DNA from 3 places in the Lysinibacillus capsici genome. Region 2 is predicted to be linked to each of the others. Evidence: riboswitches for the same ligand, from Rfam matches in the RefSeq annotation. Region 2 holds a riboswitch; each other region holds the start of a gene.
The links. A riboswitch is a leader RNA that binds a small molecule or an ion and turns the genes downstream of it on or off. The one in region 2 is predicted to bind cobalamin.

Region 1: it holds a riboswitch for cobalamin, as region 2 does, so the genes downstream of both, LCP48_RS11265 (ABC transporter substrate-binding protein) here and LCP48_RS14485 ((2Fe-2S) ferredoxin domain-containing protein) in region 2, are expected to answer to the same signal.
Region 3: it holds a riboswitch for cobalamin, as region 2 does, so the genes downstream of both, LCP48_RS03060 (ABC transporter substrate-binding protein) here and LCP48_RS14485 ((2Fe-2S) ferredoxin domain-containing protein) in region 2, are expected to answer to the same signal.

What each region holds. Positions count from the first base shown of each region.
Region 1 is NZ_CP084108.1:2,299,342-2,310,467, forward strand. Features, by position in the region: gene LCP48_RS11260 (elongation factor G) at 1-898, opposite strand, end outside; cobalamin riboswitch at 1,081-1,267, shown strand; gene LCP48_RS11265 (ABC transporter substrate-binding protein) at 1,430-2,422, shown strand; gene LCP48_RS11270 (precorrin-3B methylase) at 2,474-3,151, shown strand; gene LCP48_RS11275 (S9 family peptidase) at 3,223-5,211, shown strand; gene LCP48_RS11280 (class I SAM-dependent rRNA methyltransferase) at 5,682-6,878, opposite strand; gene LCP48_RS11285 (alpha/beta hydrolase) at 6,941-7,858, opposite strand; gene LCP48_RS11290 (dihydrofolate reductase) at 8,019-8,495, shown strand; gene LCP48_RS11295 (HIT family protein) at 8,555-9,049, shown strand; gene trhA (PAQR family membrane homeostasis protein TrhA) at 9,064-9,699, opposite strand; gene LCP48_RS11305 (DegV family protein) at 9,975-10,817, shown strand.
Region 2 is NZ_CP084108.1:2,920,519-2,931,644, reverse strand. Features, by position in the region: gene cbiQ (cobalt ECF transporter T component CbiQ) at 1-284, opposite strand, end outside; gene LCP48_RS14495 (energy-coupling factor ABC transporter substrate-binding protein) at 290-562, opposite strand; gene LCP48_RS14490 (energy-coupling factor ABC transporter permease) at 566-1,312, opposite strand; cobalamin riboswitch at 1,462-1,646, opposite strand; cobalamin riboswitch at 1,899-2,080, shown strand; gene LCP48_RS14485 ((2Fe-2S) ferredoxin domain-containing protein) at 2,227-2,598, shown strand; gene cobJ (precorrin-3B C(17)-methyltransferase) at 2,603-4,270, shown strand; gene LCP48_RS14475 (sirohydrochlorin chelatase) at 4,285-5,193, shown strand; gene cobK (precorrin-6A reductase) at 5,190-5,951, shown strand; gene LCP48_RS14465 (precorrin-8X methylmutase) at 5,964-6,623, shown strand; gene LCP48_RS14460 (cobalt-precorrin-5B (C(1))-methyltransferase) at 6,623-7,756, shown strand; gene cbiE (precorrin-6y C5,15-methyltransferase (decarboxylating) subunit CbiE) at 7,713-8,933, shown strand; gene cobI (precorrin-2 C(20)-methyltransferase) at 8,926-9,633, shown strand; gene cobM (precorrin-4 C(11)-methyltransferase) at 9,633-10,418, shown strand; gene LCP48_RS14440 (cobalt-precorrin 5A hydrolase) at 10,411-11,126, shown strand, end outside.
Region 3 is NZ_CP084108.1:627,340-638,465, reverse strand. Features, by position in the region: gene LCP48_RS03080 (heterodisulfide reductase-related iron-sulfur binding cluster) at 1-1,508, opposite strand, end outside; gene LCP48_RS03075 (cob(I)yrinic acid a,c-diamide adenosyltransferase) at 1,870-2,433, opposite strand; gene LCP48_RS03070 (adenosylcobinamide amidohydrolase) at 2,446-3,906, opposite strand; gene LCP48_RS03065 (FecCD family ABC transporter permease) at 3,903-4,904, opposite strand; gene LCP48_RS03060 (ABC transporter substrate-binding protein) at 4,901-5,869, opposite strand; cobalamin riboswitch at 6,006-6,188, opposite strand; gene LCP48_RS03055 (acyl-CoA dehydrogenase family protein) at 6,246-7,913, opposite strand; gene LCP48_RS03050 (class I adenylate-forming enzyme family protein) at 7,915-9,417, opposite strand; gene LCP48_RS03045 (MerR family transcriptional regulator) at 9,410-9,799, opposite strand; gene argS (arginine--tRNA ligase) at 10,031-11,126, opposite strand, start outside.

The sequences.
Region 1 (11,126 bases), 620 kb from region 2:
CTGCCTCTATCTGTTGAACGGTCTCATAGCGACTGCCGTTATAAAGGCGAATTTCGGTTACTTTTTCTGTTACTTCGCCAAATGAAAATTCATCCCGCACATGCAATGAACCCTTGACCGCCTTCATAAAGGTTAAACGTTGGTGACCATCATGACGAATTTTAAAAACCTCTCCCTCAAACGGGGCATCCTTGTCAAAATCGGTACACGTTAACAGTGGGAGCTGGTCAAGAAATTCCTGAATGCCCTCATCTTTTAAGGCAGAGCCAGCAAAGCAAGGGAAGGCACATTCATTTTTAATCATTCCCTGTAATTGAGCAAGACACTGTTCATGCTCCAATGACTCATTCAGAAAGGCATCAAGCAATTCTTCGTCGCGCTCCGCTAGCCATTCCATGATGCTATTTGATACATAGTCTGCTCGCAATGGCTCATCGATGAACAATATATGCTGTGAGCAATCTTTGCGAAGCTGGCTGATGACAGCCTCCACATTGGCACCCTCACGATCTATTTTGTTGATAAAGAAGAAGGTAGGGACATGGTATTGACGTAAAAGTTGCCATACTGTTTCTGTGTGGCCTTGTATCCCTTCAACAGCGCTAATGATCATAATGGCATAATCCATCACACGAATGGCACGCTCCATCTCAGGGGAGAAATCGACATGCCCTGGTGTATCAATCAATGTGTATGTATCATTGCCAATGCTCATACGCCCCTGCTCGGCAAATATCGTAATGCCTCGTCTGCGCTCCAGCTCGTGATTATCAAGAAAGGTATCCTGATGATCAACTCGACCACGGGCTTGGATACTATTTGTATGAAAAAGTACTTGCTCAGAAAAGGTCGTTTTCCCTGCATCCACGTGCGCAAGTACACCAATTGTTTTGTACATAAGAAATCCTCGTTTCTATAGAATGCTATCTTTTTATTGTAACAGAATACTAGCTTCTATATTTCTTGTAAAATAGTTCGTCTTTATGTCGAAATAGTGCTAATATAGTGATGATTATACTTTTAGTGTCATCCTACTGATTGCGCGATAAATTTTCTTCTGCTAGTCTATCAATAGTATTGACCATTATAGAACGTATTGGTGCAAATGGCATTTGTCATTTGCTTAAAAGGGAAATCGGTGCAATTCCGATGCTGTCCCGCAACTGTAAATGGGGAGTCTATACAGCATGCCACTGTAGGGAAACTATGGGAAGGCGTATAGATGATGAACCTAAGCCAGGATACCTGCCAGTATGTATTTTTTGACTAAGAACCACGAGGATGGTGATAGTGATACAGGTAATATACCGTTATTTCACTATGCTACTCTCTTGGCGACAAGAGGGTTTTTTTATGCCCTTCCAACCACCTAGGTAGTAAAGAAATCCCTGATTTCTTTCTATATTTTAACAACAAAGGAGAAAAGGACATGAAGAAATGGAAAAGTATATGGCTAATGATGATCATTGCCTTGATCGCTGTTTTAGGGGCTTGTAATGCAAAAGACAAAACGGAATCAGCAGTACAAGGTGAAAAGGTTGAGCCATCTGAGGCGGCAGCCGAAGTAACCATTGAAAACAATGACACAAGTCAAACATATACGGAAGCACCAACAAAAGCGATTAGCTTAAATCAGCATGTGACAGAAATCATGCTAGCACTTGGCTTAGAGGATTCTATGGTAGGGACAGCTTACTTAGATGATAAAATCTATGAGCCATTGCAAGAGGCATACGATAAAGTCCCTGTGCTTTCTGATCAATACCCAACGAAGGAGCAAGTCATTGATGCCGAGGCAGATTTCCTATATGCAGGCTGGAAAAGTGGCTTTGGCGAAAAGGGGGTAGGCACACCAGAAGAACTTGAAGAATTAGGCATCCATACGTATTTACATACGGCTTCCAACATGACAAAGCCAACATTAGAGGATATTTTCACTGATATTCGCCATATCGCAAAGATTTTCCGTATTGAGGATCGTGGCGAAGCTTTAATTGATCAAATGACGAAAGATGTAGAGGCAGTACAAGCTAAATTACCAAAAGATAGCGAAAAATTACGTGTTCTTGTGTTTGATAGCGGTGAAAAGGATGTATTTACAGCTGGTCAAAACTTTATGAATGAGCTTGTGACAATCGCAGGTGGTCAAAATATCTTTGGTGATGTGGAATCAGGTTGGACAACTGTATCGAAGGAAGATGCAGTAGACCGCAACCCAGAGGTAGTTGTCGTGATTGATTACGGTGAAACAACGGCAGACCAAAAGATCCAATTCTTAAAAAATGATCCAGCATTGAAGGAGATGGAAGCGGTCAAAAATGAGCGCTTTGTCATCCTGCCACTTTCAGCAGCGTCTGAAGGGGTTCGTGCGGCAGAGGCCATTGAAATTTTAGCCACGGGCTTCTATCCTGAAAACTTTTAATCCATTCGAGCTAGCGTTTTGCTAGCTCCTTTTTTATAAGGAGCGATAAAAATGAACGCATTTCAAAAAAATGTACCAGATCAAACATTTGAAACACTGAACCGTCATGGTGAGTTTACCCGTCTAGCCGTTAGCCCTGGCATTATTAATAAGCATTATACCCCTGCACAATTCCAAAAAATAGCCGAAATTGCTGGCGAAAAGGGGGCGATAAAGTATTCTGCTTCCTATAGTATACTCTTGTCCATACCAACGTGTGATGCCACAGAAGCGGTGCAAGCCTTACAGGAAGCGGGTCTCTATGTTGCTCCCTCTGGTCCAATCATAGCCATGAAGGCCTGCGATTTTTGTGATGGGGAGAAAATGGATGCTGCTCCAATAACCGAACAGCTCTATCATGCCCTAGCGGGGATGAAGGTACCTGCAAGAGTGCGTGTCAATATTAATGGCTGTGCATCAGCTTGCTACAATGCAGTCTATGATGATATTGGACTCGTTTACCAACAAGAAAGCTTTGATGTCTATTTAGGGGCAGTACCGATGGGAGCAAAGGCACAGGCTGGCACGTTATTCGCTAAGAGGGTAGACGTCACACAAATTGAAGATTTTTTACTGCTTCTGATCAACCTATATAAGGAGCATGCTCGCCCAAATGAGCCCTTTTACAAATTTTATCGAAGAACGAAGTACGCAGAATATTGGGAACTAGTAAAAAATTCAATTAAATAGCAGGGATATTACTTAGGGTGTCGAAGTATTGTAGTAAGGCACAGAAAATTACAATACAAAGGAGCAAGAACATGACATCGAAACAAGGGATTCAACCAGAAGATCTTTATCACTTAAAATCAGTAGCAGATCCACAGCTTTCACCAGATGGGACAGAGGTAGTTTATATAGAGACTCGTATGGACGAGAAGAAAAATGACTATATATCGAATTTGTTTTACATAAACTTGAAGGACAAAACACCACAGCAATGGACATTTGGTGAAGATAGAACGAGTTCCCCTGTTTGGTCACCAGATGGTAGTCAAATTGCATTTTTGTCAACGAGAACAGGTAAGTCACAAATATATGTTCTTTCGAAAGCAGGTGGAGAGGCAAAACAGGTGACACATTGTAAAAATGGAGCGACATCCCCTGTCTGGTCACCATGTGGCAAGAAAATTGCTTTTTCAGTCGTGCTAGGGAAAGATGAAACCATCCTAGATAAAGCGGAGGATGAGAAGAAAAAGGATAAAGAACTAAAACCACTAGAAATCGAGAAAATGAAACACAAATCGGATGCTGGTGGATTTATTGATATGGAGCAGTTTACCCATATTGCCATGGTCAATGTGGAATCAGGAGAGCTAGAACAAGTGACAGAAGGCAAAGAGTACTTCCATCTGGGTACTTGGTCGCCAGATGGCAAATACCTTACGTATTTAGCAGATAAAGCGGAGGATTTAGATTTCTCATTCAATGTGGATATCTATTTATTGGAGTTAGAAACGAAACAGAGTCACAAGCTAACAGAAGGTTCGGGTGCATATTACCAAACGGCTTGGTCACCGAATAGTCGTTATCTTTCTTTTGTAGGTGGAGAACGTGAATTTGAAAATGCCACACAAGCGAAGCTTTGGATTTATGACATGGAGCAAAAACTACTAAACTGTGTAACAAGTGAATTTGATGCGCCTGTCGGTGATTTTGTCATCGGTGATTTCCTGCAAGGTGTAGCGTCACCACGTGTTCAATGGATGAATGATAATCATAGCTTCTACTTCCAAGTCACAGATCACGGCAATGCGGCGATCTATTACGGAAATGTAGATGGCGAAATTTACCCAGCTATCCATGATGATCAATATGTTTATGGCTTCTCACTTGATGCGCAAAACGATCAGGCTATTGTGGCTATTAGCACAACGACCAATCCAGGCGATCTGTTTTATGTGAACCTAAAAACGGGTGCCAAAGAACAGTTGACGTCCATTAATGAAGAATTTTTAAAGACCAAAACATTAGCTGTTCCAGAGAGTATAGAATTTGAAGGTGCAGAAGGCTGGAAGGTCAATGGCTGGATTATGAAGCCAATTGGCTATGAAGCAGGGAAGAAGTATCCTCTCATTCTTGAAATCCACGGTGGTCCACATGCAATGTATGGCAATACCTATTTTAATGAATTCCAAATCCTTGCTGCACAAGGCTTTGCAGTGCTTTACACTAATCCGCGTGGTAGTCATGGCTATGGCCAAAAATTTGTTGATGCAGTACGTGGCGATTATGGTGGTAATGATTATGCGGACTTAATGGCAGCGGTAGACTACGCTCTGGAGCACTATGATTTTATTGATCAGGATCGTCTAGGAGTAACTGGCGGAAGCTACGGTGGTTTTATGACTAACTGGATTGTGGGCCATACAAATCGCTTTAAAGCAGCTGTGACGCAGCGCTCCATTTCGAACTGGATTAGCTTTGCTGGTGTCAGTGATATCGGCTATTACTTTACAGACTGGCAAATTCAAGCAGGGCTCGATGATATAGAGAAGCTATGGCATCATTCGCCGCTGAAGTATGTAGACAAAGTGGAGACACCATTATTGATTTTACATGGTGAAAAAGACTATCGTTGTCCAATTGAGCAGGCAGAGCAATTGTTTATCGCCTTAAAGTATCGTAAAAAACAAACAAAATTCGTGCGTTTCCCTGAGGCGAATCATGAACTGTCAAGAAGTGGAAAGCCCACATTGCGAATTAATCGACTTGAATATATTCGTGATTGGTTTGTGAAATATCTATAATAGGGTGGCCTAAGAAGAGAGTATCTTCTTAGGCTACTTTTAATAGAGAAGACCTGTATGATGGTTTATAAACGATTCAATTTTAAAAAAAATCTCATGGTAAAGGATTTGTTCACCTTTATGATAAAGGTCCAAATATCTTCTCTACTTGCTTTATCATCATATAAATAAATTGTTGTATAAGGACCGTTATTTAATGATTCCCAATGAACCGTTTCTAATGTAGTCCCTTCTCTTGTAGATGGAATATGACGTGTTGTTGAATCTAAAAAATAATAGGGACTTTTTCTTCAAACATTACAGTTGTTATTATAACTGCATCAAAATTTGAAAGGTGCTTCATCATTTGAACATGCAACTAATACTAACAAACTTACGATAATTAAAAACTTTTTCAAGACTTTACTTAGGTAGAATCAACTTTTTCTCACATAAAAAAAGAATCACAACATGGTGTGATTCTCGATTGGTTAGTCGATTTTCTGGATGAACACGACCTTCAGATAATTAAATTCAGGGTATTCACGTGGTACACGGAAATCCTTCGGTAAACCGTATTCCTCGACAATTTTATAGCGTGTACGCGTCTCTTTAAATGCTTGGTCAATAAAGCCTTTGAACTTTTTCATGCCAAAGCTGGCATTATTTGTGGAAGCCACAATGATGCCGTTTTTAGCGGTAATGGCAATCGTGTCCTTTAGTAATTTAGGGTAGTCCTTTGCCGTTGAAAAGGTCATTTGCTTCGTACGTGCAAAGCTAGGTGGGTCTAATACGACAAGGTCAAACTGTAAAGCATGACGCTGTGCGTATTTAAAATAATGGAAGACATCCATGACTTTTATATCCTGTGCCTCATAATCAATATGATTGACACTAAATTGCTCAATCGTTTTGGCTAGACTGCGCTTTGCCACATCTACACTCGTTGTCTTGATGGCTCCTCCTAGAGCGGCTGCCACAGAAAATGCTCCTGTATAGGAAAATGTATTCAGCATGTCTGTATTGTGGGCATAACGCTCACGAATAGCCAATCGTACCTCACGTTGATCGAGGAAAATCCCTGTCATGGCGCCATCGTTTAAATGCACCGCATAGGTCATACCATTTTCCTTCACCATGATAGGAAATTCTCCTGGCGTGCCCATCACAAAATCATCTTGCTCGATATATTGTCCTTTGCTATCAAAGCGTTTTTTCTCATAAATCGCTTGGTAGTCCACTGTCTCAGCAAGCGCCTCATACACCACTTCTTTAAATGAGTAAATGCCCTCACTATACCAGCTTACCATATAGTAGCTGGTAAAAAAATCAATCGTAAGACCGCCAATGCCATCTCCTTCACCATTAAACACACGAAAGGCTGTTGTGTTTTCATTGCTAAAAAATGCGGCACGATTGTCGATGGCTTTTTTGAATTTTTTTATAAAAAAAGCTTTATCGATTGTTTCATTCGCATCGGTCGTTAGCACCCAGCCAATGCCTTTATTTTGGATGCCGTAGTAACCTGTTCCAATAAAACGGTTATGGTGATCCATGAGCTTGAGGAGTGTTCCTTGCTCAGCAGGTAAACGTCGTGCATCAACCGCATCTTTTGAAATAAGGGGGAAGCCTTTTCTTAATTGATCAGAAAAGGGCTGTTGTATTTGTAGAGCTATTGTTTGTGTCATAGTGTCATCCTTTAAAAAACGTTTTGCTCTATTATCGCACTGTTTGCACGGGATAGCCAAACTTATTTCAGGAATTGCGCAATTTTTGTCACGGTTTCAATCGTTACTTCTTCAAAATAATTCATTTTACTGAAATAACTATGGATTAAACCTGGCATTGTAATATGTTCCACTACCACACCAGCAGCCTTTAACTTTTGTGCATAGCTAAGACCCTCATCAAAGAGAACATCTGCCTCTGCAGCAATAATGAATGTTTTGGGCATGTTACGGACTTCCTCTAGTTGAAGCGGGGACACAAGTGGATTTGTGAAGTTTGCTTCCTCTGTATAGTGATGAGAGAACCACTGCATGGCTTGTGTATCTAAGCCGTAATCTTCACCATATGCCACATAAGATATTGTTGAAAAATCGACATTTGTGACAGGATAGATGAGTGTTTGAGCGTGTAACGATGGTCCCTCTAGTGCAGTAGCTAAGTATGCAACCACAGTAGCCAAATTTCCGCCAGCACTGTCCCCAGCAACTGATAATCGACTTGCATCGCCACCTAAGGCTTCCATATGATCGTACACCCATACTAAGCTATCGTAGGCATCATGTAAGGGTGTTGGGAAAGGATATTCAGGTGCTAAGCGGTAATCCACTGATACCACAATCGCCTGTGCCTGGTCTGCTAATAGCTGGCAGCCTGCATCGACAGATTCTAGATTGCCATAGACCCAGCCTCCACCATGATAATAAACAATAACAGGTAATGTTTTACCGAGAACGGGCGTATAAAGCCGAACTGAAATTTGTTCGCCATCTCGCACTGTAATTTTGTGATCCTCAATGGATGCTAGCTTCGGTTTGTGTGCAGATTGCCATTGTGTAACCGTCCGCATGGCTCTCGCTTCCTGCGGTGAAACTTTGTAATAAGGTGTACCAGTACGCTGAGCTTCTAGATATTGAACAGCTTCTTTTCTTAAAGTTATCATCTTCATCATTCCTTTATTGTGAGGTTTGTTATTCCTATTATAAACTATTCATATAATTTTACTAGGATTTAGGTGTAACAAATGTTTATTTATTTAAAAATAGGTGAAATAAGCGCATTATGTTTATAATAAAAGGGACGAAAGTATTTGGAGGGACAGTATGATTTCTTTAATTGTGGCACATGATGACAATCACGTCATCGGATATAACAATGGGATGCCCTGGCATTTACCTGGGGATCTGCAGTATTTTAAACAAAAAACAATGGGCAAGCCTATGATCATGGGACGTAAAACATTTGAATCCATCGGTCGACCACTTCCAGGGCGACGCAACATCGTCATTACACGTGATGAAAACTATCAGGCAGAAGGCATTGAAACTGTGACTAGCTTGGAAGAAGCTTTAGCGCTAGCTGGAGATGTACCTGAGGTGATGATTATTGGCGGCGAGCAAATTTTCCGTTTAGTGATGGAGATAGCTGATCGCTTGTATATCACAAAAATTAATCATGCCTTTCAGGGAGACACCTATTTCCCGAGCTATGAGCAAGATTTTGTTCAAGTCTCTTCAGAGGAGCCTGAAACAGCCCCAGAAGGCTATACATTCCAATATCAAATATTTGAACGAAAATAACAGCGAGAGAAGTACGGTTTTGTAGGACCGTCCTTCTTCTGTAAGTAGGGGGAATATTGATGCGTAAAATAACCTTATCGAGTGGAGAAATTGCACATGTTGATTGTTTGAGCTGTGCCATCACTAGTGGACAGGTAGCACCCAATGGAGGAGTAGTGATTGAAACAGATTATTTTTACGCTCACCAAGATGTAGCGTATCCTATCAAGGGATTAGTCATTTTAGCCTCCAAGCGTCACATTCATTGCTTTGATGAATTAAGCGATGATGAAAAACTGGACTATATCAACCTCTTAACAACAATCAGAAAGGCTCAAAGGGAAGTATTGGACATAGAATACGTTTATTATTTTTACAATGAAGATACGACCCATCACTTCCATACTTGGATGGTGCCACGCTATGAGTGGATGCATGCATTTGGGCGATCCGTGGAATCCTTAAGGCCAGTTTTACTTCATGCTCGAAATCAATTGAATCATGAAGAGAATGAAAAAGAGGTAAGGGAAGGCATTATGTTTTTAAGAGAATACATAAAAAATCGCTCCATATGATGGGAGCGATTTTTTTATAAATAGAAGTACACACACGCGTACATAGACGCACAGCCCGCTAGTACAAAGAGATGCCATATCGCATGATTAAAGGGCAGAGAGCGCCATGCATAAAAGATGGCTCCAATCGTATAAAATAGCCCGCCTGCTAGTAGAAAAGCAAAGCCATGTAAACCTAAATACAGATAAACGGGCTTAATGGCAAATATAATTAACCAGCCCATGCCAATATAAAAAATTAATGAAAGTACTTCAAAGCGATTAATAAAGAAACATTTAAACAATACACCAAGCACAGCCAATGACCAAATAATACATAGTAGCGTCAATCCAAGTGTACCACCAACGGCAATTAATAAAAACGGCGTATAGGTGCCGGCAATTAAAATATAAATGGACGAATGGTCCAAAATAGCGAAAAAGTTTTTATATTTTTCTGGCATACTGTGTAGTAATGTAGACATTAAAAACAGAATGATGACAGACGCTCCGAAAATGCTGAAGGTTGTAATATGTAGGGCATTTCCTGTTTGTACGGCTGCTAACAGTAGAACAACCAGTGCTGGAATACTAGCAATGAAACCAATACCGTGTGTTATGGCATTCCATAGCTCTTCCCTCCATGATTTATAGTCAAATGAATCAACCATTTGAAACACTCCTTTCGTTCATACATTTACTATACCCCAATAATTTATAGATGAACATTTACATTTGTCATATAGTTCATATCAAAAATGTCATAAGCCTGTCATATTCTTTGAGGGGCATTGATAGACAAGAGGTAGGTGAAAACGCTATAGTATCCAAGGTAGCGTTTACATGCGAGCTAGGACAGAGCTTTGCCTAATGACAAATGTCATGTTTACATAATGATTCATTAGTCTATATAATAAATTTTAATGAAGTAAAAGGATGTGTCGAAGTGAGACGAATTCATATAGTAACGGACTCAACTTGTGATTTAACAAAAGAAGAAGTAGCACAACATGGCATACATATCGTGCCTTTAACGATTCAAATTGATGGTCAAACATATACAGATGGAGTGGACTTAGAGCCACAATCTTTTTTAGGCTTAATGAAAAATGCAAAAAATTTACCGAAAAGTTCACAACCAGCACCAGGTAAGTTTAAAGAATTATATGATGAGCTCGGTAAAGAGGGCGATCAAATTATCTCCATCCATATGACTGGCGGTATGAGTGGAACGGTAGAATCAGCCCGTCAAGCAGCACAAATGACAGATGCTGATGTGACAGTCATTGACTCACGCTTTATCGCGATTGGTTTAGCTATCCAACTACGAGAGGCCATCCGTATGCGAGATGAAGGCGCCACTGTGGAGGATATCGTGGCACGTTTAGAAAAGGTGCGAGACAATACACATTTATACGTTATTGTAGACACGCTCGAAAACTTAATCAAAGGCGGTCGGATTGGTAAAGGAAAAGGCTTTATCGGTTCTCTCCTAAACATCAAAGTCATTGCCAACCTTGAAGGTGGCGTATACAATCCTGTGTCAAAGGTACGTAGTCATAAACAAGTAGTCAATTTTTTATTTAAACAATTCCAAGCAGATACAGCTGGAAAAACAGTGAAGGCAGTCGGCATTTCCCATGCAGATGGCCTCGTAACGATGGGCAACCCATTAAAAGCGCTGATCGAAGAAACTGGCTTTAACGATGTTGAAATTGCCTTTACATCTCCAATCATCTCGACACATACAGGTCCAGGAGCAATTGGTTTTATTTATTTTGCAGAATAATAAGAAGGAGCTACTACATAAGTAAATGTAGTGGCTTTTTTTATGCTTGGATCTCCTAGCAACTTTGACAGAGGGATGAGCAGTTTTCGACTAACTATGAGCGTCCTCAATCAAAATGTGATCACTTTGCTAACAAAAAAGAGCGGCTCCAATCAAATTGTGAGCGTTTTTCGACCAAAGAAGAGTAGCTTCAATCAAACAGTGATCATGGTGCCACCAAAAATAATCAGAAATCTTCCTAATTATTTATCATTATTGAGTGAGGAAATTTGGCAAGAGCACAAAATTATGGAGAACTAAGGGGAAGTC
Region 2 (11,126 bases):
TGGGCAGGGAGTGTATTCGTTGATGATGTAAAAGAAAGTAAAATAGATACAAGACTTGTTAATAAGAAAAAGCCAGGTAGCAATAATAATTTGCCATAGTATGTAAGCGGAATTTTGGCACCTAAAATGATAAAAGCACTCATTACAAAAAATGTAATGAGTGAAAGTCGTTCATCTCTCATGATGAGCGTTATGAGAAGTAATCCAAGTGAAAATATCATTTTTTCTAGCGGATGAACGGACGCTAGCTTATTCAGATAGGCATACTTATCAATGAGTAACATAATGGTTAACCTTCTTTATGTTTGCCACGCATATAGCCGATGAAGTAGCCAATAAAGCCAGCTCCTATAGCTGCCTGTAGCACGAATAATAAGCTTTCGATTTCACCACTTGGTGGCTCCCATAGACTTTCAAACCATGGCTCATATTCCGCATTGATTTCACCAATAGCTGCTTCTGCTTCTCCATCAGCACCACCAAATTCAGCACCTTTTTGTATGAACAAGGGTATGATGGCTAATAACACAACAATTGCTAATAACAATAAATTTTTTTTCATCTGTTAATGTGCCTCCTTTGTTGAGAAAACACGTAAAGTTTTTAGTTCGCTAATATTGTATTTTTTCAAGAAATTCATCACTATGACCGTTAAAATTCCTTCACTCACGGCTAAAGGAATTTGAGTTAAGGCAAAAATTCCTGCAAACTTTGTAAAGGATGCCATAAAGCCTCCAACCTCTGAAGGAAAGGCTAGTGCTAGTTGTACAGAAGTCACAATATATGTACCTAAATCACCAAGCATAGCTGCAAAGAATACGGCTAGTGAAAATGACACGCCTACTTTTTGAGCACCTTTAAAGACAAAGTAAGCAATAAAAGGACCAACAATAGCCATAGAAAAGGCATTAGCCCCTAAAGTTGTAATTCCTCCATGAGCTAATAATAAAGATTGAAATAATAAAACGATTGTTCCAATTACACTCATTGCTAGAGGGCCAAAGAGTACTGTCCCAAGTCCTACACCAGTTGGGTGAGAGCAGCTACCTGTAACAGAAGGGATTTTTAAGGCAGATAGCACAAAGGCAAAGGCTCCTGAAAGCCCCAAAAGCATTTTTGTTTCAGGATTTTCATCAACGGTTTTTCGAATAGAACGCAATCCTAGAATGATAAATGGAATAGAGATGACCCACCAAAAAATAGCCCATTCGATTGGTAAAAAACCTTCCATGATATGCATGGCAAAGGCACGTTTTGGCACGATTAAAAAGGCCAGTAAAAAATAACTAAGTTTCCACCATGAAAATTTCAAAAAGTTTTCCTCCTAACTAATTAGTAGATTTTTAGAAGATTGCGTGCGTAATCAAAAAAAGCACTTCTCCACTGGTGGAAAAGTGCATAGCTAAAAAAGCAAATAACATTCTCATCTGCTAAGCCGCACACCTATCCTCGTAGGCTGAAACGATCACTTATTTTTCGGCAGGTCTCCTGGCTCTAGTTCAATGCTTTATAGGTCTTCCCATCCGTTGGACAGTGACATATTCTATAAAGCTCCCTATTACAGTGGCGGGACCGCGCCGGACTTAAACCGGCTTCCCTTTTAAGCAAAATGACAAGCACTTTGCACCGAAAAACATTCAAATTGTGAGATTTCACGACAAAGTGTAACATGAATTTCCATAAATATGCTATACCTTTTATAAATTTTTTTAATTAAAGGTCAATAGTGAATATTCTGATAACGAGTTGTGCGCAAATATTTTATAGATTGTATAAATTTCATACCTAGTTCCATTCAAAATTGATAAATTTGTCATAAATTTTTAAAGAAATATTGAAATTTTAAAAAAATAAGATATGATAAAGACAGTTTTCTATTTAAAATTCTAATAAAAATTTCATATAAAATGTCAATAAGTGCTCGAATAGCTCGAGATAATAGGGAAATTGGTGAAAATCCAATACAGCCCCCGCTACTGTAATAGCTGATGAAATCGCAAAGCCACTGGTGCAAACTTGGGAAGGTGCGACAGTAAAATGAAGCTTAAGTCAGGAAACCTGCTTATTTGATTGTGCATGCAAACTTTTCGGAGGGAGAAGTTGAAGCGAAAGCGAGTACCTGTATTTCATTCTATTCGTTTTTATTTGGCTTCTACAAAACCTTTACTCTTCGTTATAGAGTAAAGGTTTTTCTTTTTCCAAAAAGCAAATGAGGGGAGACAGAAGATGACAACTTGGAATTTAGAGGGGATGAAAACACATCTCTTTATTTGCAATGGCAGTAGCTGCATGAAAAAGGATGGGGAGGAAATTACCTTAGCCATTCGAGATGAGATACAGCGGCAAGCACTCGATCAAGAAATACATACGACAAGAACGCGCTGTAATGGACGATGCAAGGATGCTTGTGTGGTAATCGCTTACCCCCAAGGGAACTGGTATCGTGTGCCATCAACAGAGCATGCTAGAACACTAGTACAAGATTTACATCATGAATCCTTATACAACGAACATGTCTTTACACTTCGTGAAGGTACATTACAGCGTACTGCTCAAACAACTGCCATTAAAGGGATCGAAAAGGTGAAAGAGGGGTAACAACATGGCGCAAAAAGGAAAAATTTTCGTAGTAGGCTTTGGACCTGGAGATTTTAAGCATATTACGACACGTGCAGTAGAGGCTTTACAACAAAGTGATATGATTATAGGCTACAAAACCTATGTAGAGCTGATTCAAGATTTAGTAAGTGCAAAATCGATTGTTAGTACAGGCATGACAGAAGAAGTGTCGCGTGCACAGGAAGCCGTTCGTCAAGCCGAAGCAGGGAGCATCGTCTCGGTGATTTCGAGTGGTGATGCAGGCGTCTATGGCATGGCGGGTTTAGTCTATGAGGTGTTAATTGAGCTAGGCTGGACAGAAGCAACAGGAATTGAAGTAGAAATTGTTCCTGGGATTTCTGCGATTAATTCATGCGCTAGCATACTTGGTGCACCTATTATGCACGATGCTTGTACAATCAGCTTGAGTGACCATCTAACACCTTGGAATTTAATTGCAAAGCGTGTCGAGGCAGCTGCAATGGCAGACTTTGTCATTGCTTTATACAATCCTAAAAGTGGTCGTCGAACAAGACAAATTGTCGAGGCTCAGCGAATTCTCTTAGAATATCGTTCGCCAGACACACCAGTTGGGCTTGTGAAAAGTGCCTATCGAGAACGTCAAGAAGTAACCATGACAACACTAGCTGAAATGCTAGAACATGATATTGGTATGCTGACAACTGTAATTATCGGGAATTCGTCAACATTTTTCTATGACAATAAGATGATTACGCCCCGCGGTTACCAACGTAAATATACCCTGGGTGAAGAGAAACAGCCATTACGTCCACATCAACGTTTACGCGAAGAAAATGAACCTTGGGCAATGAACCAAGAGACAGGAACAGCGCGAAATGACTTTATGGCTGACCCTAATGCAGGGCGCTTTAATAAACCCAGTATAGCCGCTACGCCAAAGCCGAAAAAAACAGCTCTTGAAATGGCTACAGCGGCACTTGCAATGGTAAAAGGGACAAGCGCAGTCAAAGTAACACCGAAGCTTGTACAGCAAAAAATAGAATCTATATTTGAACTAGCAGTAAGCCCTGGAGTAGCCAATAAATTTTTTACTCCCCAGCAAATGATGACGTTAGCAGAGGTTGTTGGGGATGAGGGGACGATGGAATACACACCAGACCATCAAATTCATTTGAAAATACCAACGACTTCCCCTGAACAGATCACAGAGAAATTACAGGAAGTAGGATTTTTATTAACCCCAATTGGTGATGTGTTATCACTGAAGGCTTGTGATTTTTGCTACGGTGAAAAGGCTGATTCGATACCATATGCAGAGGAAATACAAGAAAAACTAGGCGGTATGTCCTTACCGAAGACATTAAATATCGGCTTTAATGGCTGTGGTATGGCCTGTTATCGGGCTGTATTTGATGATATTGGCATCGTCTACCGCAAAAGTAAATTTGATGTCTTTATTGGAGCAAAACCAGTCGGTCGTACGGCTCACGCAGCACAGCCTGTTGTAGAAGGGCTGGAGCCTGAGCAGTTGATACCACTCATTACAGATATTATTGAAGAATATAAAGCAAATGCTCATCCAAATGAACGCTTATTTAAATATTTTAAACGTGTGAAAAAGATACTACATTTTACGTATCAAGATATGTCTTCCAAAATAAAAGTAGAGCCAGCTCCGTGCGGCGACTAGTAAGGAGTAGAGAGATGAAAGCTATTTTATTTGTCGGCCATGGGAGCCGTTTAGCAGCAGGAAATGATGAGGTTCGTACATTTATTGAACAAATGACACCGCGTATTGATGAACAATTTTTAGTGGAAACTTGTTTCCTTGAATTTGCTTCACCGAACATCGAAGAAGGTATTACAAACTGTGTGAAAAAGGGAGCTACAGAGGTACATGTAATTCCAATCATTTTACTGCATGCAGGCCATTCAAAACTGCATATTCCAGCGGAAATCGAGCATGCGCGTGAGCATTATCCAACGATTACCTTCACATATGGTCAAACAATTGGTATCCATGATGAAATCTTTGCCATTTTACAAGATCGCCTAGCTGAAATTGGCTTTAATTCAGAACAAGAGCAGGAAGAAACAGCGATTTTATTGATTGCACGAGGTGGCAGTGATCCATCTGCTAATGGTGATTTTTATAAGATCACGCGACTTCTATGGGAAAAACTGCCTGTAAAATACGTAGAAAGTGCTTTTATGGGTGTCACAGATCCACGAGTTGAAGAAGGAATTGAACGTTGTGTCAAACTAGGTGCAAAAAAAATCATCATGTTACCATACTTTTTATTCACAGGCATTCTGATGGAGCGCATGCATGGTATGTGTGAGAAGTTTACTGAACTTTACCCAGATTGTGATATTCAAATTGCTAACTATTTTGGCTACCATGAACGGTTACAAAATGTTTTATTAGAGCGTATTGAACAGGCAATCAACGGTACATCAACAGGTATGCAAGATCTAGAAGAATATCGTGCCTATGCGGCAGTACATGCACATCATCATCACCATCATGATCACGATCATGCGCATCATCACGATCACCATCATGATCATCACGACCATGACCATCATCATGAAGAGGAGCCGGTAAAATGATTTTCATGTTAGCAGGAACAAGTGATGCAAGGGATCTAGCCCTAGCATTACAACGTGCAGGTTATGCAGTAACCGCTACGGTCGTCACTGAATCGGCAGCCTCTAGTCTTGCTGACGTTGGCCTGCCACATTTAATCGGTAGACTGACAGCTGAGGAAATGGCGACCATCATGACAGAGCAGGGCTATCAATTGGTGGTAGATGCTTCTCATCCATTTGCGGAGGAAGCCTCTAAAAATGCGATGGCAGCGGCAGAGCAGGCAAAGATTCCTTATATTCGCTATGAAAGAGCTCATGAACATTATGCCCATCCTTTGATTACTGTTGTAAAGGATTATGAGGAGGCAGCTCAGCTAGCTGCAGAAAAACGCGGTGTCATTATGCTAACAACAGGTAGTAAAACACTCGCTACATTTACAAGGGTTTTACAGGGCTTAGAAAACACAAGAGTAATCGCTCGTATGCTTCCACGACTGGATAATATGGAAAAATGTGAGGCACTTGGTGTGGCGCAGCGAGATATTGTGGCTATTCAAGGTCCGTTTTCAAAGGAATTAAATGAAGCTCTCTTTCGTCAATACGGAGTGACGTTGATGATTACCAAGGAAAGCGGTAAAGTGGGCTCAGTTGATGAGAAGCTAGAGGCAGCTCTCGCATGCCAGATTGAAACGATTCTTATTGCACGACCAAATATACAATACGGCCAACAATATTCAACATTTGAAGAAGTATTACAGGCTGTTGAACATACAATTTAGGAGGCATTTCCCATGGATTTTAAAACAGATTTTAAACCATTAACGGTAGACCCAGATAAAATTTACGATTACAGTTTCTCTATTATTGCAGAGGAAATGGGCGAGCATGACTTCTCAGAAGATGAATGGAAAATTGTACGTCGCATTATCCATGCGTCAGCTGATTTCGAGCTAGGCCGTAGTGTCATCATTACACCAGGTGCGATTGAAGCGGGTATCAAGTCTATTCTTGCAGGACGTCATGTCATAGCAGATGTGCAAATGATTGAAAGTGGCTCTGGTAAAAAGCGTTTCCAAAAACATGGTGGTGATTTGCATTGCTATATTGCGGATGAAGATGTGTCAATCGAAGCGAAAAAACAAAATACAACACGTGCCATTATTTCGATGCAAAAGGCATCAAAATTACATGAAGGTGGTATTTATGCCATTGGTAATGCACCAACTGCATTGCTGGAATTGATTCGATTAATTAAAGAAGGGCTAGCAAAACCAGATTTAATTATCGGTATGCCTGTTGGTTTTGTGTCAGCAGCTGAGTCAAAAGAAGAGCTGCTTAAACTTGAGGGGATTCCGTACATTACAAATGTTGGTCGTAAAGGCGGTAGTACAGTGACGGTTGCTGCTTTAAATGCCATCTCACTTTTAGCGGATGAACAGGCGAGAAAATAATGGAGCGGAAGCCAAAAAAGGACCCCAAGGACATGCGTCACGGCTATACGACGGGAGCCTGTGCAACTGCTGTATCAAAGGCTGCACTGCTTGCCCTTATTACCAAGGAGGAGCAAGAGACAAGCACGATTCATTTACCTATTGGTCGAGATGCAACCTTTACAATTGAAAAATGCATATTTGAAGAAAATGCTGTCAGCTGTGAAACGATTAAAGATGCTGGTGATGATCCTGATGCGACCCATCAGGCACTCATCGTTGGCACAGTGAGCTGGGCAGATACACCTGGGATTCATTTAGATGGAGGTATTGGCGTCGGGCGTGTCACAAAGCCTGGCCTGCCAGTGCCTGTCGGAGAGGCAGCCATTAATCCTGTACCCCGTAAAATGATTTATAGCACGGTCCAAGGTGTGTTGGACGAATTTCACATTACTCGAGGCGTGAATGTGGTGATTTCTGTACCTAAGGGAGAGGAGATTGCTAAAAAAACGTTAAATGGACGACTCGGTATACTTGGGGGCATCTCAATCTTAGGCACAAGGGGAACCGTCGTGCCTTTTTCGAGTTCTGCTTATATGGCCAGTATTGTCCAAGCCATCAGTGTAGCGAAAGAGGCTGGCTGTGAGCATTTAGTCGTGACAACAGGTGGACGAAGTGAGAAGTTTGCGATGAAACAATACCCACATCTAGCAGAAGAAGCGTTTATTGAAATGGGTGACTTTGTAGGTTTTACATTAAAGCATTGTAAGCGTCTAGGCATCAAACAAGTTTCACTCGTTGGGATGATGGGGAAATTTTCTAAAGTCGCACAAGGAGTCATGATGGTGCATTCCAAAAGTGCACCAATCGATTTTAATTTTTTAGCACAACTGGCAGAGGATATAGGGGCAGATAGAGAAACGATAGCACAAGTTCTGGAGGCAAATACAGCTTCACAAGTAGGTGAGATGATGATGGAGAAGGGCTATGATGCGTTCTTCCATCGTTTATGTGAGGCCTGTTGCTATTCCTCTATCCATCATATTAAGGGCGGTTTAACGCTTTCCACATCGATCTATTCGATGCAGGGACAATTATTAGGAAGGGCTGATGACATTGCATCGATCGATGAAGTTGATTGGGATCGGGGATAACGGATTAGCAAGCTTATTACCCCAATACCTTCAGTGGATTGAAGACTGTGAGGTACTTGTTGGTGGTGAGCGAGTACTTGATTTTTTCCCAAACTTTAGAGGTGACAAAATCCTGATAAAAGGAGGTCTTTCAACACTTGTTGAAAGATTGGCTGAAGAAACAAGAAATACCGTGATTCTTGCATCTGGGGATCCATTATTTTATGGCGTCGGAGGCTATTTAGCAAAAAAGCTACAAATAGAGGTTTATCCATATATGAGCTCTGTCCAGCTTGCCTTTGCGAAAATGGGAGAGAGCTGGCAGGATGCTTACGTAACGAGTATTCATGGACGACCAATGAAGGGCTTGGCACAGCGAATTGATAACAAAAAGAAAGTAGCACTTCTAACAGATGCAGAGAATAGTCCGAATGCTCTTGCTAAATATCTAAAGCATTTTGGAATGACGGAATATCGTGCATTTGTAGCTGAAAATTTACAGGGCGACAACGAAAAAAGTGGCTGGTACTCGCTCGACGAAATGGAAGTTACTCATTTTTCTCCTTTAAATGTCGTGATTTTAAAACAAACAATAGCACCGAAACGCTACACACTCGGGATTGATGATGAAGAATTTTCACAACGAAAGCCAGATAAAGGACTTATTACGAAGAAAGAAATTCGAGTTTTAAGTTTGCAAGCCATGCAGCTTCAACGGGATAGCATTATTTGGGATATTGGCACATGTACGGGATCAATGGCCATTGAGGCAGGTAAGCTTGCTCCTGAGGGACAAGTTTTTGCTGTAGAAAAAAATGCCCCTGATTTAGAAAACTGTCTTCAAAACCAACAAAAGTTTCGAGTCGATATAACGGCTATTCATAGTAAAGCACCAGAGGGTTTAGACAACTTTCCAGACCCTGATGCCATTTTCATCGGTGGCACTGGTGGTGAAATGGTTGAGTTACTGCAATTATGCTGCCAGCGTTTAAAGCAAAATGGGCGCATTGTATTAAATGCAGCGACCATTGAAAATTTATATAAAGCTGTTGAGGCTTTTAAAGCTTGTGGTTTTGCTGTTGACATTTTACAGGCTCAGCTTGCACGCAGTAAACCAATTTTAGATATGACACGCTTTGTGCCATTAAATCCAATATACATTATTTCCGCTTATCGAAAGGAAGAAAATCATGAGTAATCTAGGAATTTTATATGGCTTGGGCGTTGGTCCTGGCGATCCAGAATTAATTACAGTAAAGGCATTTCGAGTGATTCAGGAATCACCTGTTATTGCTTACCCCAAAAAACTAAAAGGCAGTAAAAGCTATGCCCATCGTATTGTAGATGTGTATATTAATCCAGAAGAAAAAGATATGCTTGGTCTTGTATTCCCAATGACAAAAGATGAGGCTGTTCTAGAACGTGAATGGACAAAGTCAGTAGAACTTGTCTACGAAAAATTACAAGCAGGCAAAGATGTAGCCTTTGTTACAGAGGGCGATCCATTATTGTATAGTACGTTTATTCATATGATGAAGCTAATGCAGGACAAGCATCCGGATGTCGAAATTCGAACGGTACCAGGAATTTCTTCGTTTAATGGCTCTGCATCGCGCTTAGGTATTGCGTTAGCGGATGGCGATGATCGTGTTGCGATTATTCCTGCGTATGACAATTACGAAGCAATGCGTGAAGCGATTGAAACGCATGATGCTGTTGTCTTTATTAAAGTGGCGAAAGTAATTGATTTAATGCTTGAAGTGCTACGCGATTTAGATTTATTAGATAAAGCATCCGTGGTGACAAAGGTAACATCTGATGAAGAAATCATTTGGGATGTGCGTGAGTTGGATGGGGTCGATTTAGAATATTTAACATTAATGGTGGTGCGTAAATAATGAAGAAAATCTATATTGTCGGCGCTGGTCCTGGTGATCCAGATTTAATTACAGTCAAAGGTTTACATATGTTACAAACAGCGGACGTTGTCATGTATACAGATTCTTTAGTGAGTGAGGATCTTATTGCGAAAGCTAGGCCAGATGCGGAGGTCATTCGTACAGCTGGTATGCATTTGGAGGAAATGGTTGCTGTGATGGTGGACCGGGTCAATGCTGGTAAAACAGTGGCACGTATGCATACAGGGGACCCAGCGATGTATGGTGCCATTATGGAGCAAGTTGCGCTATTAAAAAAGGAAGGCATTGGGTATGAAGTCATTCCAGGAGTTAGCTCTGTATTTGCATCGGCCGCTGCTATCGGAGCTGAGCTAACAATTCCTGATCTAACCCAAACCCTTATTCTAACACGTGCAGAGGGGCGCACACCTGTACCAGAATTTGAAAAGCTGCGTGATTTAGCGAGCCACCATTGTACAATTGCCTTATTCCTTAGTGCAACGCTGACGAAGAAAATTGTTAAAGAGCTACAAAGTGCTGGTTGGGCTGATGACACGCCTGTAGCAGTTATTCAACGTGCTTCATGGCCCGATCAAAAAATCGTACGAACGACTTTAATCGAGTTAGATGAAGCGATGCGTGTGAATGGTATTCGTAAGCATGCGATGATTTTAGCGGGCTGGGCGCTAGATCCGAACATTCATGATAAAGATCAATATCGTTCGAAGTTATATGATGCAAGCTTTACACATGGCTTTAGAAAAGGTGTGAAGACAAGTGATTGAGTTACAAGAGGGTGTGTTACCAGAGGTTGATCAACGTAATTCTTATGCCGTTGTAGCCATTACGAAGCATGGTGTCCAAATAGGACGTCGTCTGCAGCAAACCTTTGCAGCAAGTGATTTATATTATATGAGTAAATTTGAACAAGGCGATGAAGAAGAAAAGCATATTCAACTATTTACAGGAACAGTGCGCCTGCTATTGCCAACACTATTTAAGCAATATAAAGGGTTGATATTAATTATTTCACTAGGGGCAGTTGTACGAATGATTGCGCCGATTTTAAAGGATAAAAAGACAGACCCTGGTGTTGTGGTGATTGATGATCGAGGGGAAAATGTTATTAGCGTATTATCAGGGCATTTAGGTGGTGCCAATGAGCTCACACACGAGGTGGCAGCTGCACTTGGTGCAAATCCGATTATTACAACGGCTTCTGATGTGCAAAAGACGATTCCAGTTGATTTATTTGGAGCCCGCTTTGGCTGGGTATGGGATAGTGCGGATAAATTGACACCAGTTAGTGCATCTGTTGTAAATGAGGAACATGTAGCCATTGTACAGGAAACAGGCGAACGGGATTGGTGGATGCGTGATACACCGATGCCAGAGCAAATTAAGATCTATCCGTCCACACAGGCAGCTATCCAAGCAACTCCCCATGCCACATTATTAATAACAGATCGAATCATTGAACCTGAAGAAGAGGT
Region 3 (11,126 bases), 2.3 Mb from region 2:
GAGTTTTTCTCTTTATTACCTAAGATTGCAAACTTCACACCAGCTTCGTTTAATAGACGGCAGAATGCTAAAGCGATTTTTTGAGAGCGATTGTCGAAAGCTCCCATCGAACCAACCCAGAATAAATACTCCATTTCCTCGCCAGATTTTTTCAGCTCTTTTACAGTTGGAATTTGGATTGTTGGATCTAGATCACGCCAATTTTCTTTTTCCTTGCGGTTCAAGCCCCAAGGATTACCTTGTCGTTCGATATTCGTCATTGCACGTTGAGCATCAGGATTTACTTTCCCTTCAGTCATTGTTAGATAGCGACGTAGATCAATAATTTTATCAACATGCTCATTCATTACAGGGCATTGATCCTCACAGTTACGACATGTCGTACAAGCCCAAATTTCCTCTTCTGTAATGACATCGCCAATTAAAGATGGACTGTAGATATCCTCAATTACAGCACCTTCAGCACCAGCTGCCATTGCAAGCTGATTACCCTTTGTATTGGCAAAGAATTGATAAGGAACCCATGGTTTTTGCTTTGTTACGACTGCGCCCGTAAATGTTAAATGGTCACGCAATTTTACGATTAAATCCATAGGAGACAGCATTTTTCCTGTTCCTGTTGCTGGACACATGTTTGTACAACGTCCGCATTCTACACAAGAATATAGATCGAGCATTTGCTTTTTTGTGAAGTCCTGTATGCGTCCTACCCCAATAGAAGGCATATCCTCTTCGCTTTCAGCATTTTCTAAGGCCTCAAAATCAATTGGTGTTAATGTACCAGCACGATCTAAACGATTCATGTAAACATTAAGCGGACTGACAATTAAATGGAAATGTTTAGACTGTGGTACGTATACAAGGAATGTTAATAGAATTAAAAGGTGTGCCCACCACATTACATAAAACACACCAGCGGCAACAGATGTAGGTAAGAAACCAAAAATAGCAGCAATACTTGAAGCAACTGGCTCCGTATAAGTTAATCCCTCACCATGCCAAATTAATCCCATACCATTAGCGATTAATGTAGATACCATTAACCCCCCAATGAAAATTAATACAAGGCCGTTTTTCCATCCTCGTTTTAGACGCACTAGCTTTTCAACATAGCGGCGGTAAAATGCCCACACTACCGCGATTAAAATCATCAAAACTACTAGTTCCTGGAAGAATGTAAAGACACCATAGAAAATGCCTAGTGGCAGATGTGACTCTGGTGCTAGTCCTTTCCAAATTAAATCAATGGCCCCTAACTGTACCATCAAAAATCCATAGAAAAACATAACATGTATTAAACCACTCTTTGGATCCTTTAATAGCTTATTTTGACCAAATACATTGACCATAATATAACGAAGTCGTTCTTTAACACTTTCATCAAACTCAACCTTTTTCCCCAATTGCACATACTTATAGCGTGTTTTCAACAGGTAGAAGAACAATCCTACTGCATAAAGCACAACCACGACTGTTAAGACAATGTTAGCAATTAATAATGGACTCATGGTTGGTCCCCCCTTTAGTTTGTCGTAATTTTCTCTCTTTGTGACGAATTTGCTAGTTCATACAGAAATGTACTTCACTTTATCATTATATTCCTATTCTAATAAATGAGTGAGCATTCAGTCAACATAAAACGGAAATATTTCTGATAATTTTATATTCTTACATTTTACAAGAAAAAAAGCCACCCTGAATTTTTTCAAAGTAGCCATTTTTTACTTTCCTTAACTATTTACTTATTGGGATGTCGCATATTCATTAGACATTTGAACATCTGCTAAATTTGCACACAAACCTATACCGCCCCTTAGCTAAATACATGGCAATTCATTTTTTGTACAAAAACCTTTACTCAATCAAACTTTATTTTTTAAAAACATTCCCACTGCGGATATATTCAACATCTGCAACGTTTAAGCGAGCATTTACAACACGTGCAGCTGCAAATAAATAATCCGATAAGCGATTTAAATATTTTTGTACAACCTTTGGTACATCTTCAACTTCTTTCATGAGTGTCACCATCTCACGCTCTGCTCGACGTGCAACCGTGCGTGCAATGTGTAAAGTTGCCGCTGCTGGTGCACCTCCTGGTAAAATAAAACGTTGTAAAGGTGGTGCTTCGTCTGATAAAGCATCTATACGAGCTTCAAGTACTTCAATCGGTTGCTCTGTTAATTTATAATGACGTTCTTTCATCACATTAGCAAGGTCTCCACCAGCATCGAACAGCTCATGCTGAATTGTCTCTAGGTCTGTTAAAATGTCCTTGAAGAGCGCTTGGTCTAATTCACTTACAGCCTTCCCAATAAAGGAATTTAATTCATCGATTGCCCCATATGTTTCCACACGTAAACTATCTTTATCAACCCGTCCTCCAATAAGACTTGTTTTCCCCGTATCGCCTGTTTTCGTGTAAAGCTTCATTTCTCTCATCTCCTAAAACTGGTTTTTGTAATTCCTAATCGCCTGAACTGTTGTTTCATAGACACCCTTTGCAATCGTTTTACCAACTTCTGTAATTGGGCCACCATACATCATTTCTTCTCCTTTTTGAGTTGCAGCAATTAACAGACTATCTGTAGCTGTGCCTGTTGCAATGGTTCCACTCCGTTCATCAAGAATATTTTCTGATTGCAACGCCTTTGTTTTTGCCTCAGTTGCTGTCATCAATGCCTGAAAAAATGCCTCTTCAGATAAACAGCCATTAATGATAACCCATGTATTAATAGTACCAATATATGGATCATCTTGTCTTTCATGTACTCGAGAAACATCAACTGCATTGCCTACGCCAGCAGTTACAGCTACGATTATACTGCCAAAAGGTGCTGAAAATTCATTGATGGCCACTAGAGCTGTTGGTACTGCAGTTAGCATAACAACAGTATTGGTAGGTGAAAAATTTTCCCTTTTTAAAAATTCTTTAACTTCTCGTTTCACATCGCTGATGACATAATCACCAGGAACTGAGCGATTTAATAAGCAATTATGCCAGCCTATACCTGGGTTATGAACTGCCGAAGATACGGTCTTCAAAGGAAGCTCTGATTGAAGTTGGATATATTGTTCAGTTATCATTAAATGCTCTTTTTTGATGACAGCTCGCTGCTGGTAGTCTGTAGCTGCGGGCATGATTGTAATTTGAGGTTTTGGTATTTCAGGATGAGCATATGTAGTCACCCGTGCTTGATAAACTTCTTCAATTTGGGAGGCAATTAATACTTCATGTGGTGCACCAAGTGCTCTCATTCGTCCGCTTTCCATCAGCAATAATTCATCACAATAAAGAGAGGCTAAATTCATATCGTGTAGTACCATAACAACCGTTAAACCACACTCCATGGCTTCCTTCCGAACCATATCTAAAATTTGACGTTGGTGGGCAATATCTAAATGATTAGTTGGTTCATCCAGTAATAGTATTTCTGCAGTTTGAGCTAAGGCTTGTGCTACAAATACTCTTTGTTGTTCACCACCAGATAAAAATTCCATTGGTGTATGCTCATATCGCTTTACACCTGTTTGTAGCATAGCATGTTGTACAGCCTGTTCGTCCTGTTCAGACCAACTCGAGAAAAAGCCTGTTTGATGCGGGTAGCGCCCCAGTGAAACTGCCTCTCTCACACTGTTCGAGAAAGCATTTGCATGAAGCTGTGGTAATACAGCCATTTTTTTTGCCAAAGTACGAGCATTATAAGAAAAAATATTTTGTCCATCAATCGAAATGGTTCCAGCAGTAGCTGGTAAAATACCACTCATTACTTTTAATAATGTAGATTTCCCGCTACCATTCGGCCCTAGAATACCAAGAATTTTTCCTTTTTCAACAGTAAAACTGATGTCCTTGACGATTGGTACATCTTCATAGCCACCTGATAGCTCTTCAACAACAATCATGCCCGTACCCCCTTACTTCTTCGCTGCTTATAAAAAATATAGGAGAAAACAGGAGCTCCAATAAATGCCGTAATAACACCAATTGGTAGCTCTCTTGGCACAATGATTGTTCGTGCTACTAAGTCACAAATAATGAGTAATGTTGCACCATTGAAAAAAGATAATGGTAATAAATGGCGATGATCAGAACCCCAAATCATCCTTGTCATATGCGGCACCACTAATCCTACAAAGCCAATTGTGCCAGAAACCGCTACAGCCGCTCCAGTGAGCATGGATCCACCTGCTAATATCAAATATTTACTACGCTTCACATTAACACCTAAATGTTTTGCCCGCTCTTCACCATACAACAAAACATTTAGTTCTCGTCTTTGTGTCCATAGCATAATTGAACCTACAATCACAAATGGAATGATCATTTGGACATATGGCCAACCACGCATCGAAACAGAACCAAGTAGCCAGCCTATTACCTGACGTAATTCTTCACCAGATAAGGCAATCATTAATGAAATAAGGGAACCTAAAAATGAACTAAAAATAACACCTGTTAATATCAACGTTTCCATTTTCAATGAGCGGTCTACGAGTCTAGCAAAGCTCATAACAACTACCATCGTGATGATAGCACCAATCATACTGAAGGTTGGCAGCGCATACAAACCGACAACAGGTATAGAAATACTAAAAAAGATCGTTAAAACAGCACCAACAGATGCCCCTGATGAAACCCCTAGTGTATATGGATCTGCTAATGGATTTTTTAATAAACCTTGGAATGCTGCTCCAGCAATAGCTAGAGATGCGCCTACTAGTCCCGCTAATAACACGCGAGGCAAACGAATTTTCCAAAAAATATTGGCGGCTGTTTCATCAACCGCCTTATTCCATAATACTTCTAATGGAATATGAACTGAGCCTATCGCTACGCCACACCAGATGCTAATAAGAAGAAGCGTACATGTTAGTGTATAGGCTAGTGCTATTTTTTTCACTTAAATACCTCAGGATAGATTGCTTTTGCTAATTCTTCTAGACCTTCTGCTAAACGTGGCCCTTGACGACTTGTAGTACTTTCATCTACCTGCACAATCGCATTATTTTTTACGGCATTAATCGTATCAAAGCCCGCCCGTTTTGGTATTTTCGTTAAAATATCTGGTACATAATGATATGTCACCACGATGACATCTGGATTTTTTGCGATAATTTGTTCTGCATCAATTTTATACCAATTATCGCCATCTACAGCTACATTCTCTGCATTGATCATTTCAAGCATCGCGTTCATAAACGTACCATTGCCAGCTGTATAAATATCTGGCTCATCTGATGCTTCAACTAATACTTTTTTGGGTTCAACATCCTTGACTTTAGACAAAACTTCTTCTACTTTTGCCTTCATATTAGCAACAATTTTTTCTGCCTCTGGTAATTTTCCTGTAGCACGTCCAAGTTGCTCAATTGTTGTATATGTTTCATTAAAGTCTTGTGCGTTTCTTACTACAAATACTTTCAAACCTGCTGATTCAAGCTGTGCAATAGCCTCTTCTGAAAGAGACATGCTAGATTCGTGTGAAAAAACGATATCTGGTTTTAAGGCAATAATTTTTTCAATATCGTACTCCATACCACCAACCTTATCCTTCTCAGCTGCCTCTGGCGGATAATCGTCGTTGTCAGTAACACCAACTATTTCATCATTTAAACCTAGTCCAAAAAGGATTTCAGTATTACTTGGAATAAGTGAAACAATTTTCTCAGGAGGTGCTTCAAGTGTAATGTCCTTATTAAGGGCATCTGTTACCGTCATTGGGAATGTTGCTTCATCCACTTGTGCTGTTTCTTGCTGTGTTTGCTGCTCGTTAGATGGCTTGTTATCTTTTGCTTCCTGCCCACAAGCAGCTAGCAAGCCTACTGCTAAAAATGCTGATAATCCTATTTTCCAAAATTTCTTCATGTGAATCCTCCTTCGTTGGTCCATGCGACATTTCGCTTTATTCTGCATCAAAATAAAACCCCTCATCTTTGAACGATGAGGGGGCAAAATCGCACCAAAAAACTGATACAAAATCCACCACCCTATCCTCGTAGGTTGTCATGTCGTTATAAAGGCAGGTCTCCTGGCTAGTGCTACTTGCGATTTTTCAAGCCTTCCCGAAATCTTCAGTGGCATCATTTGAAAAAACTCACACTTACAGTGGCGGGACCGCATCGGAATCACACCGATTTCCCTTTTCACTTTACTTAAGTAAAGAACCTTTATAATATTCAGTTGATTTCATTATACATGAAAATGAAAGAAGTCGCCTCCATTCAAGACGACTACCCGGCCATTATACAATTTCAGAAAAGTATTGGACTGTTTTCATTTGAGCACCCATTTCTCTTAGTGACCATGTCTGTTCTAAATAAACGTCCGCTAGTTTTTCATATTTCCCACCAAATTTATGTGCCCACTCAACCGCTATGACACTTTCATAAAGGTGAGCCATTTTTTCAGCCATACCTTTTGCTTCAAAAGTTTTCGTTGCCGCGTCTAAAGCGCTAAAAATTTGCAGTTTCATAGAAATATTCGCCAATTGTTCTTTAACGATTTGTACTAGTGAGCTGTCAGCTAATTTCTCTAATCGTTCCTCCATCTCACAGACAAACAGTTCATGTGCATGAAACTTATCCACTAAACGAATGAGTTCTAAGGCCAAAATATTAGCCGTCCCCTCCCACACCGTCAACACTTGCGCATCTCTTAATAAGCGGGGCGTTACAAAGTCTTCTATATAGCCATTACCCCCGTGTAATTCAATTGCCTCACTGGCATAGTGAACAGCTTGCTCTGCCGTTTCTTTTTTCATAATGGCAATATATAAACGATTCATAATAAGTTCTTGCTGTGTTCCCTGTCCACTTGTCACTTTATCGTATAATTGAATAAGATCAAAAACTGTCGCTACTTCCACGTGCAACTTAGCTGCAAATTTCCCTAAAGTATCCTGAATCATAGGGTATTGTGTTAAGGGCTTGCCAAATGCATGTCGATTGGTTACATAATGTTTTGCCTCTAAGAAGCCACGACGCATAATACCAATAGAAGCGACTGCATTACAAATTCTTGAGAGATTTAGTGCTTCTAGCATATAATAAATCCCTTTATTTTGCTCCCCTACAACATAGGCAAGTGCACCATCAAATTCTACCTCACCAGATGGAACTGCCCGAACGCCTAATTTATCTTTCAATCGGCGAATACGTAGATGATTTGTTGTTCCATCTTCTTTACGCCAAGGAACTGCAAACAACGTTAAGCCTTTGGAACCTGCTGGCGCCCCTTCTATTCGTGCCAATACCATCGCTACACCACACATGCCCGCATTGGATGCAAAGTATTTTTCACCATATAGACGATACGCAGTGCCATCCTTTCTCGCCTCCACCACATTTGCACCGACGTCAGAGCCTCCTTGACGTTCTGTTAAAAAGGTCGCACCTTCATATAAATCTGTGTCACCTGTTGCACAAACATGTGGTAAAAAACGTTGCTTTACCTCTTCATCTGCATAATGATCTAATAGATAGGCAGTAGCCATCGTCAATGTTACGGGACAATAAAATCCAGGTTCTGCATGTGATAGCAAATAACCTTGTGCAAAGCTATAAACATAATTCCCCTTGTGACCTAGCTGCGGAATATGCTTGTGTACATAACCTACAATCCCAGTATTATATGTCTCTTCAATCGTTTTTTTATAGCCATCATTAACCCAAACCTCTGATATCTCTTTACCATAGGCATCATATCTTTGAAGGCGAGGCTCACCCAGTCGATCTGTATGCTTTGCCCTCGTATCAATATCACCTGCACATAGCTCACCAAAATCTGTTAACTCTCGTTGGGCATAGGATAAAAACTCTTTATCTAACATCATTTCTACTATTTTTTGAAGCGTGTCATCTTCCGTAAAAAAGTTCGTAGTACGCATTGCTTCTTTTTGTAATACTTTCATACTATCTCACCTCTTGCCCCTTCAAATTTTGTTTTAATATTTTGCCTGATGCATTGCGTGGTAGCGCTTCCACTTTTTCAAAAATACGTGGTATTTTAAATTTTGCAAGATGTTCCTCTAAATAAGCTTTCAAAGCTTCCTCATCGATGTCTTGTTTAGCAGAATACACCGCCTTTACCGTTTCCCCCCATTGCGGATGTGGCACACCAATTACCGCAACCTCGAATATCCCTTCAAAGCTCAATAAACAATCTTCAATTTCTTTCGGATAAATGTTGACACCACCCGAAATAATGACATCCTTTTTACGATCTACAATCCAAATAAAACCATCTTCATCCTTACGAGCTAGATCTCCTGTTTTTAACCAACCGTCAATAAAGGCTTCATTAGTTGCTACTTCATCCTTATAGTAGCCAATCATGTTACCCTCACCCAACAAGACAATTTCCCCCACTTCGCCTACATTTACATCTTCTCCACTGTTATTCACAATACGCAATTCTGTACCAAGTGGCGCCCGCTGACCAATACTTCCTGCCTTTGCTTCATGCTCCTTGCCAAATAATAATGAACCACTTGGACCTGCCTCTGTTAATCCATATACACAAGTTAAATTATTTGTACGGAATGCCTGCTGAATGAATCGAACCTCACTTTGAGATAACGGTGCCCCACCATAGACCCACCATTTCATAGAAGACAAATCTGCCGAATGTAGCCTTGGCATCTGTGCCGTTAATAAATAAGCAACAGGTGCACCAAAGAAATGTGTTGTTTTCTCCTTTTCAATGGAGTCAATGAATAAATCGGGTGTAAAAGTTGGTGTTAATACATTTGTTGAGCCTACCAATACACCCGCCATTAAAAATAAATGTAATGGTGCAGAGTGTGTTAATGGCATCATGAGCAAAATACGGCTCTCAGGCTTTACCTCCATTTCAACAGCTATCATTTGCGCCACTGTTAAAATATTACGGTAGCTAAATAACACACCCTTTGGTTTTCCTGTCGTACCAGATGTATATAAAATCGTGGAAGGGTCATCCTCTTGAAACTGACAATCAATTGTTTGTGTACTAGCATTTTGAAGCATTGTTTCATATTGATGCCATCCCACTTTTTCTTGACCTGTTTTAATTTTTAACGGAATTCCAGCTAGTTGCTCAACTGCTGCAAAAATAGCCTCATGTACGACAATTGCCTTCGCTTCGGCATGCTGCGCCACGTACTCTACTTCTTGCAATGTAAATTTCGCATTGACTGGCACAACGATCGCTCCGATACGCTGAATAGCAAAGTAACTGACAACAAACTCTAAAACGTTTGGCATAAAAATTAAAACCTTATCCCTCGGCTTTACGCCCTGCTCTAGTAAAGCATGACTAAAGCGTGTCACCTGCTTATCTAAATCTTGGTAGGTTACTCTTCTGCCATGACAAATAACGGCTTCATTTTTCGGATACTTACGGGCATTACGTGCTAACAAATTGGAACTATTCATCTTGCATCTCTCCCTTTAAAGTCGCTAATTTTTCACTAAACATGCCATGCATTTGTTGTAACTCATGCTTCATCTGCGTCAGCTCAGCTATTTTACTCTCAATCTCTTGAATTTTTTGATCTCCGTATTCAACCGTTCGCTCTAATTGCTGAATTCCTGAGCGATCAAAATCAAATAGTAAAACCATCTCTTTGATTTCCTCCAACGAAAATCCGTAACGCTTGCCTCTGAAAATAAGCTTGAGCTTCGCCAATTCTTTTTTGGAAAAGGTTCGTAGGTTGGTAGATGAACGATGGGGGCAAAGAAGCCCAAGTTCTTCATAATAACGAATTGTCCGCGTAGACACATTAAACTCCTTTGCTACCTCCTGAATCGTCTTCAAAACCATCTCCCCTTTCCTAATTGGCAATAGTATACCATTGACGTTAACGTAAACTTCAACAAAATTTTTGGAATTAACAGAAAAATAAAGTTTAAAACAGCTAATTTTCCATGGTTTATCCGTTTCTTTTGTCCTTCTATCCTTCACATTTAGAACTTTATCTCTCATATTCAGCCTTCGATCCATTAAAAAAGCCCCCAACACTTTTCATGTTAGGAGCTTAAAGTTTAATTACATTTTTTCAGGTGCAGATACGCCGATTAAGCGTAGTGCGTTCGCAATTGTTGTGCGGACAGCCGTAATTAATGCTAAACGAGCCTCTGTTAACTCTTTGTTTGAAGCATCTAATACTTTTTCTGCATTGTAGAAGCTGTGGAATGCAGCTGCTGTTTCTTGAATATAGTTTGCGATACGGTGCGGTGTGCGGTGTTTCGCTGCTTCCGCTACCACTTTCGGGAAATCACCAATCTTTTTCAGTAAATCGATTTCCTTTTCTGCTGTTAACAAATTGAGATGTTCTGTTGTAGCAGCAAAGCCTTGTTCATTTGCTGAACGTAAAATAGATGAAATACGTGCATGCGCATATTGTGCATAGTACACAGGGTTTTCATTAGATTGTGATACTGCAAGGTCAAGATCAAAGTCCATATGAGAATCGCCAGCTGTTTTTACAAAGAAGTAACGAACTGCGTCAAGGCCAACCTCTTCTACAAGCTCACGCATTGTGACTGCATTTCCTGTACGCTTAGACATCTTGAATTTTTCACCGTTTTTATAAAGCTGAACCATTTGAATAACTTCCACTTCTAACGTATCACGATCATAACCAAGCGCTTGAATCGCTGCTTTCATACGTGGAATATATCCGTGATGATCAGCTCCCCAAATATTGATTAATTTATCGAAGCCACGGACAATTTTGTCTTCGTGGTAAGCAATATCTGGTGTTAAATATGTGAATGACCCATCATTTTTAATTAGCACACGATCTTTATCATCACCAAATGTTGTAGAGCGGAACCAAGTAGCACCATCCTCTTCAAACACATGTCCATTGGCTTTTAATTTATCTAAAGCTACTTCGATTTTTCCGTTTTCATATAGAGACGTTTCAGAATACCAGACATCAAAATTTACACGGAAGTTTGCTAGGTCTGTTTTTAATTTATCTAATTCTAAAGCTAAACCGTGCTGACGGAAGAAGGCAAAACGCTCATCATCTGATTTTGCTAAAATTGCATCACCATGCTCTTTTGCTAATTTACCTGCAATATCAATAATATCTTGCCCATGATAGCCGTCTTCTGGCATTTCAGCTTCCATTCCT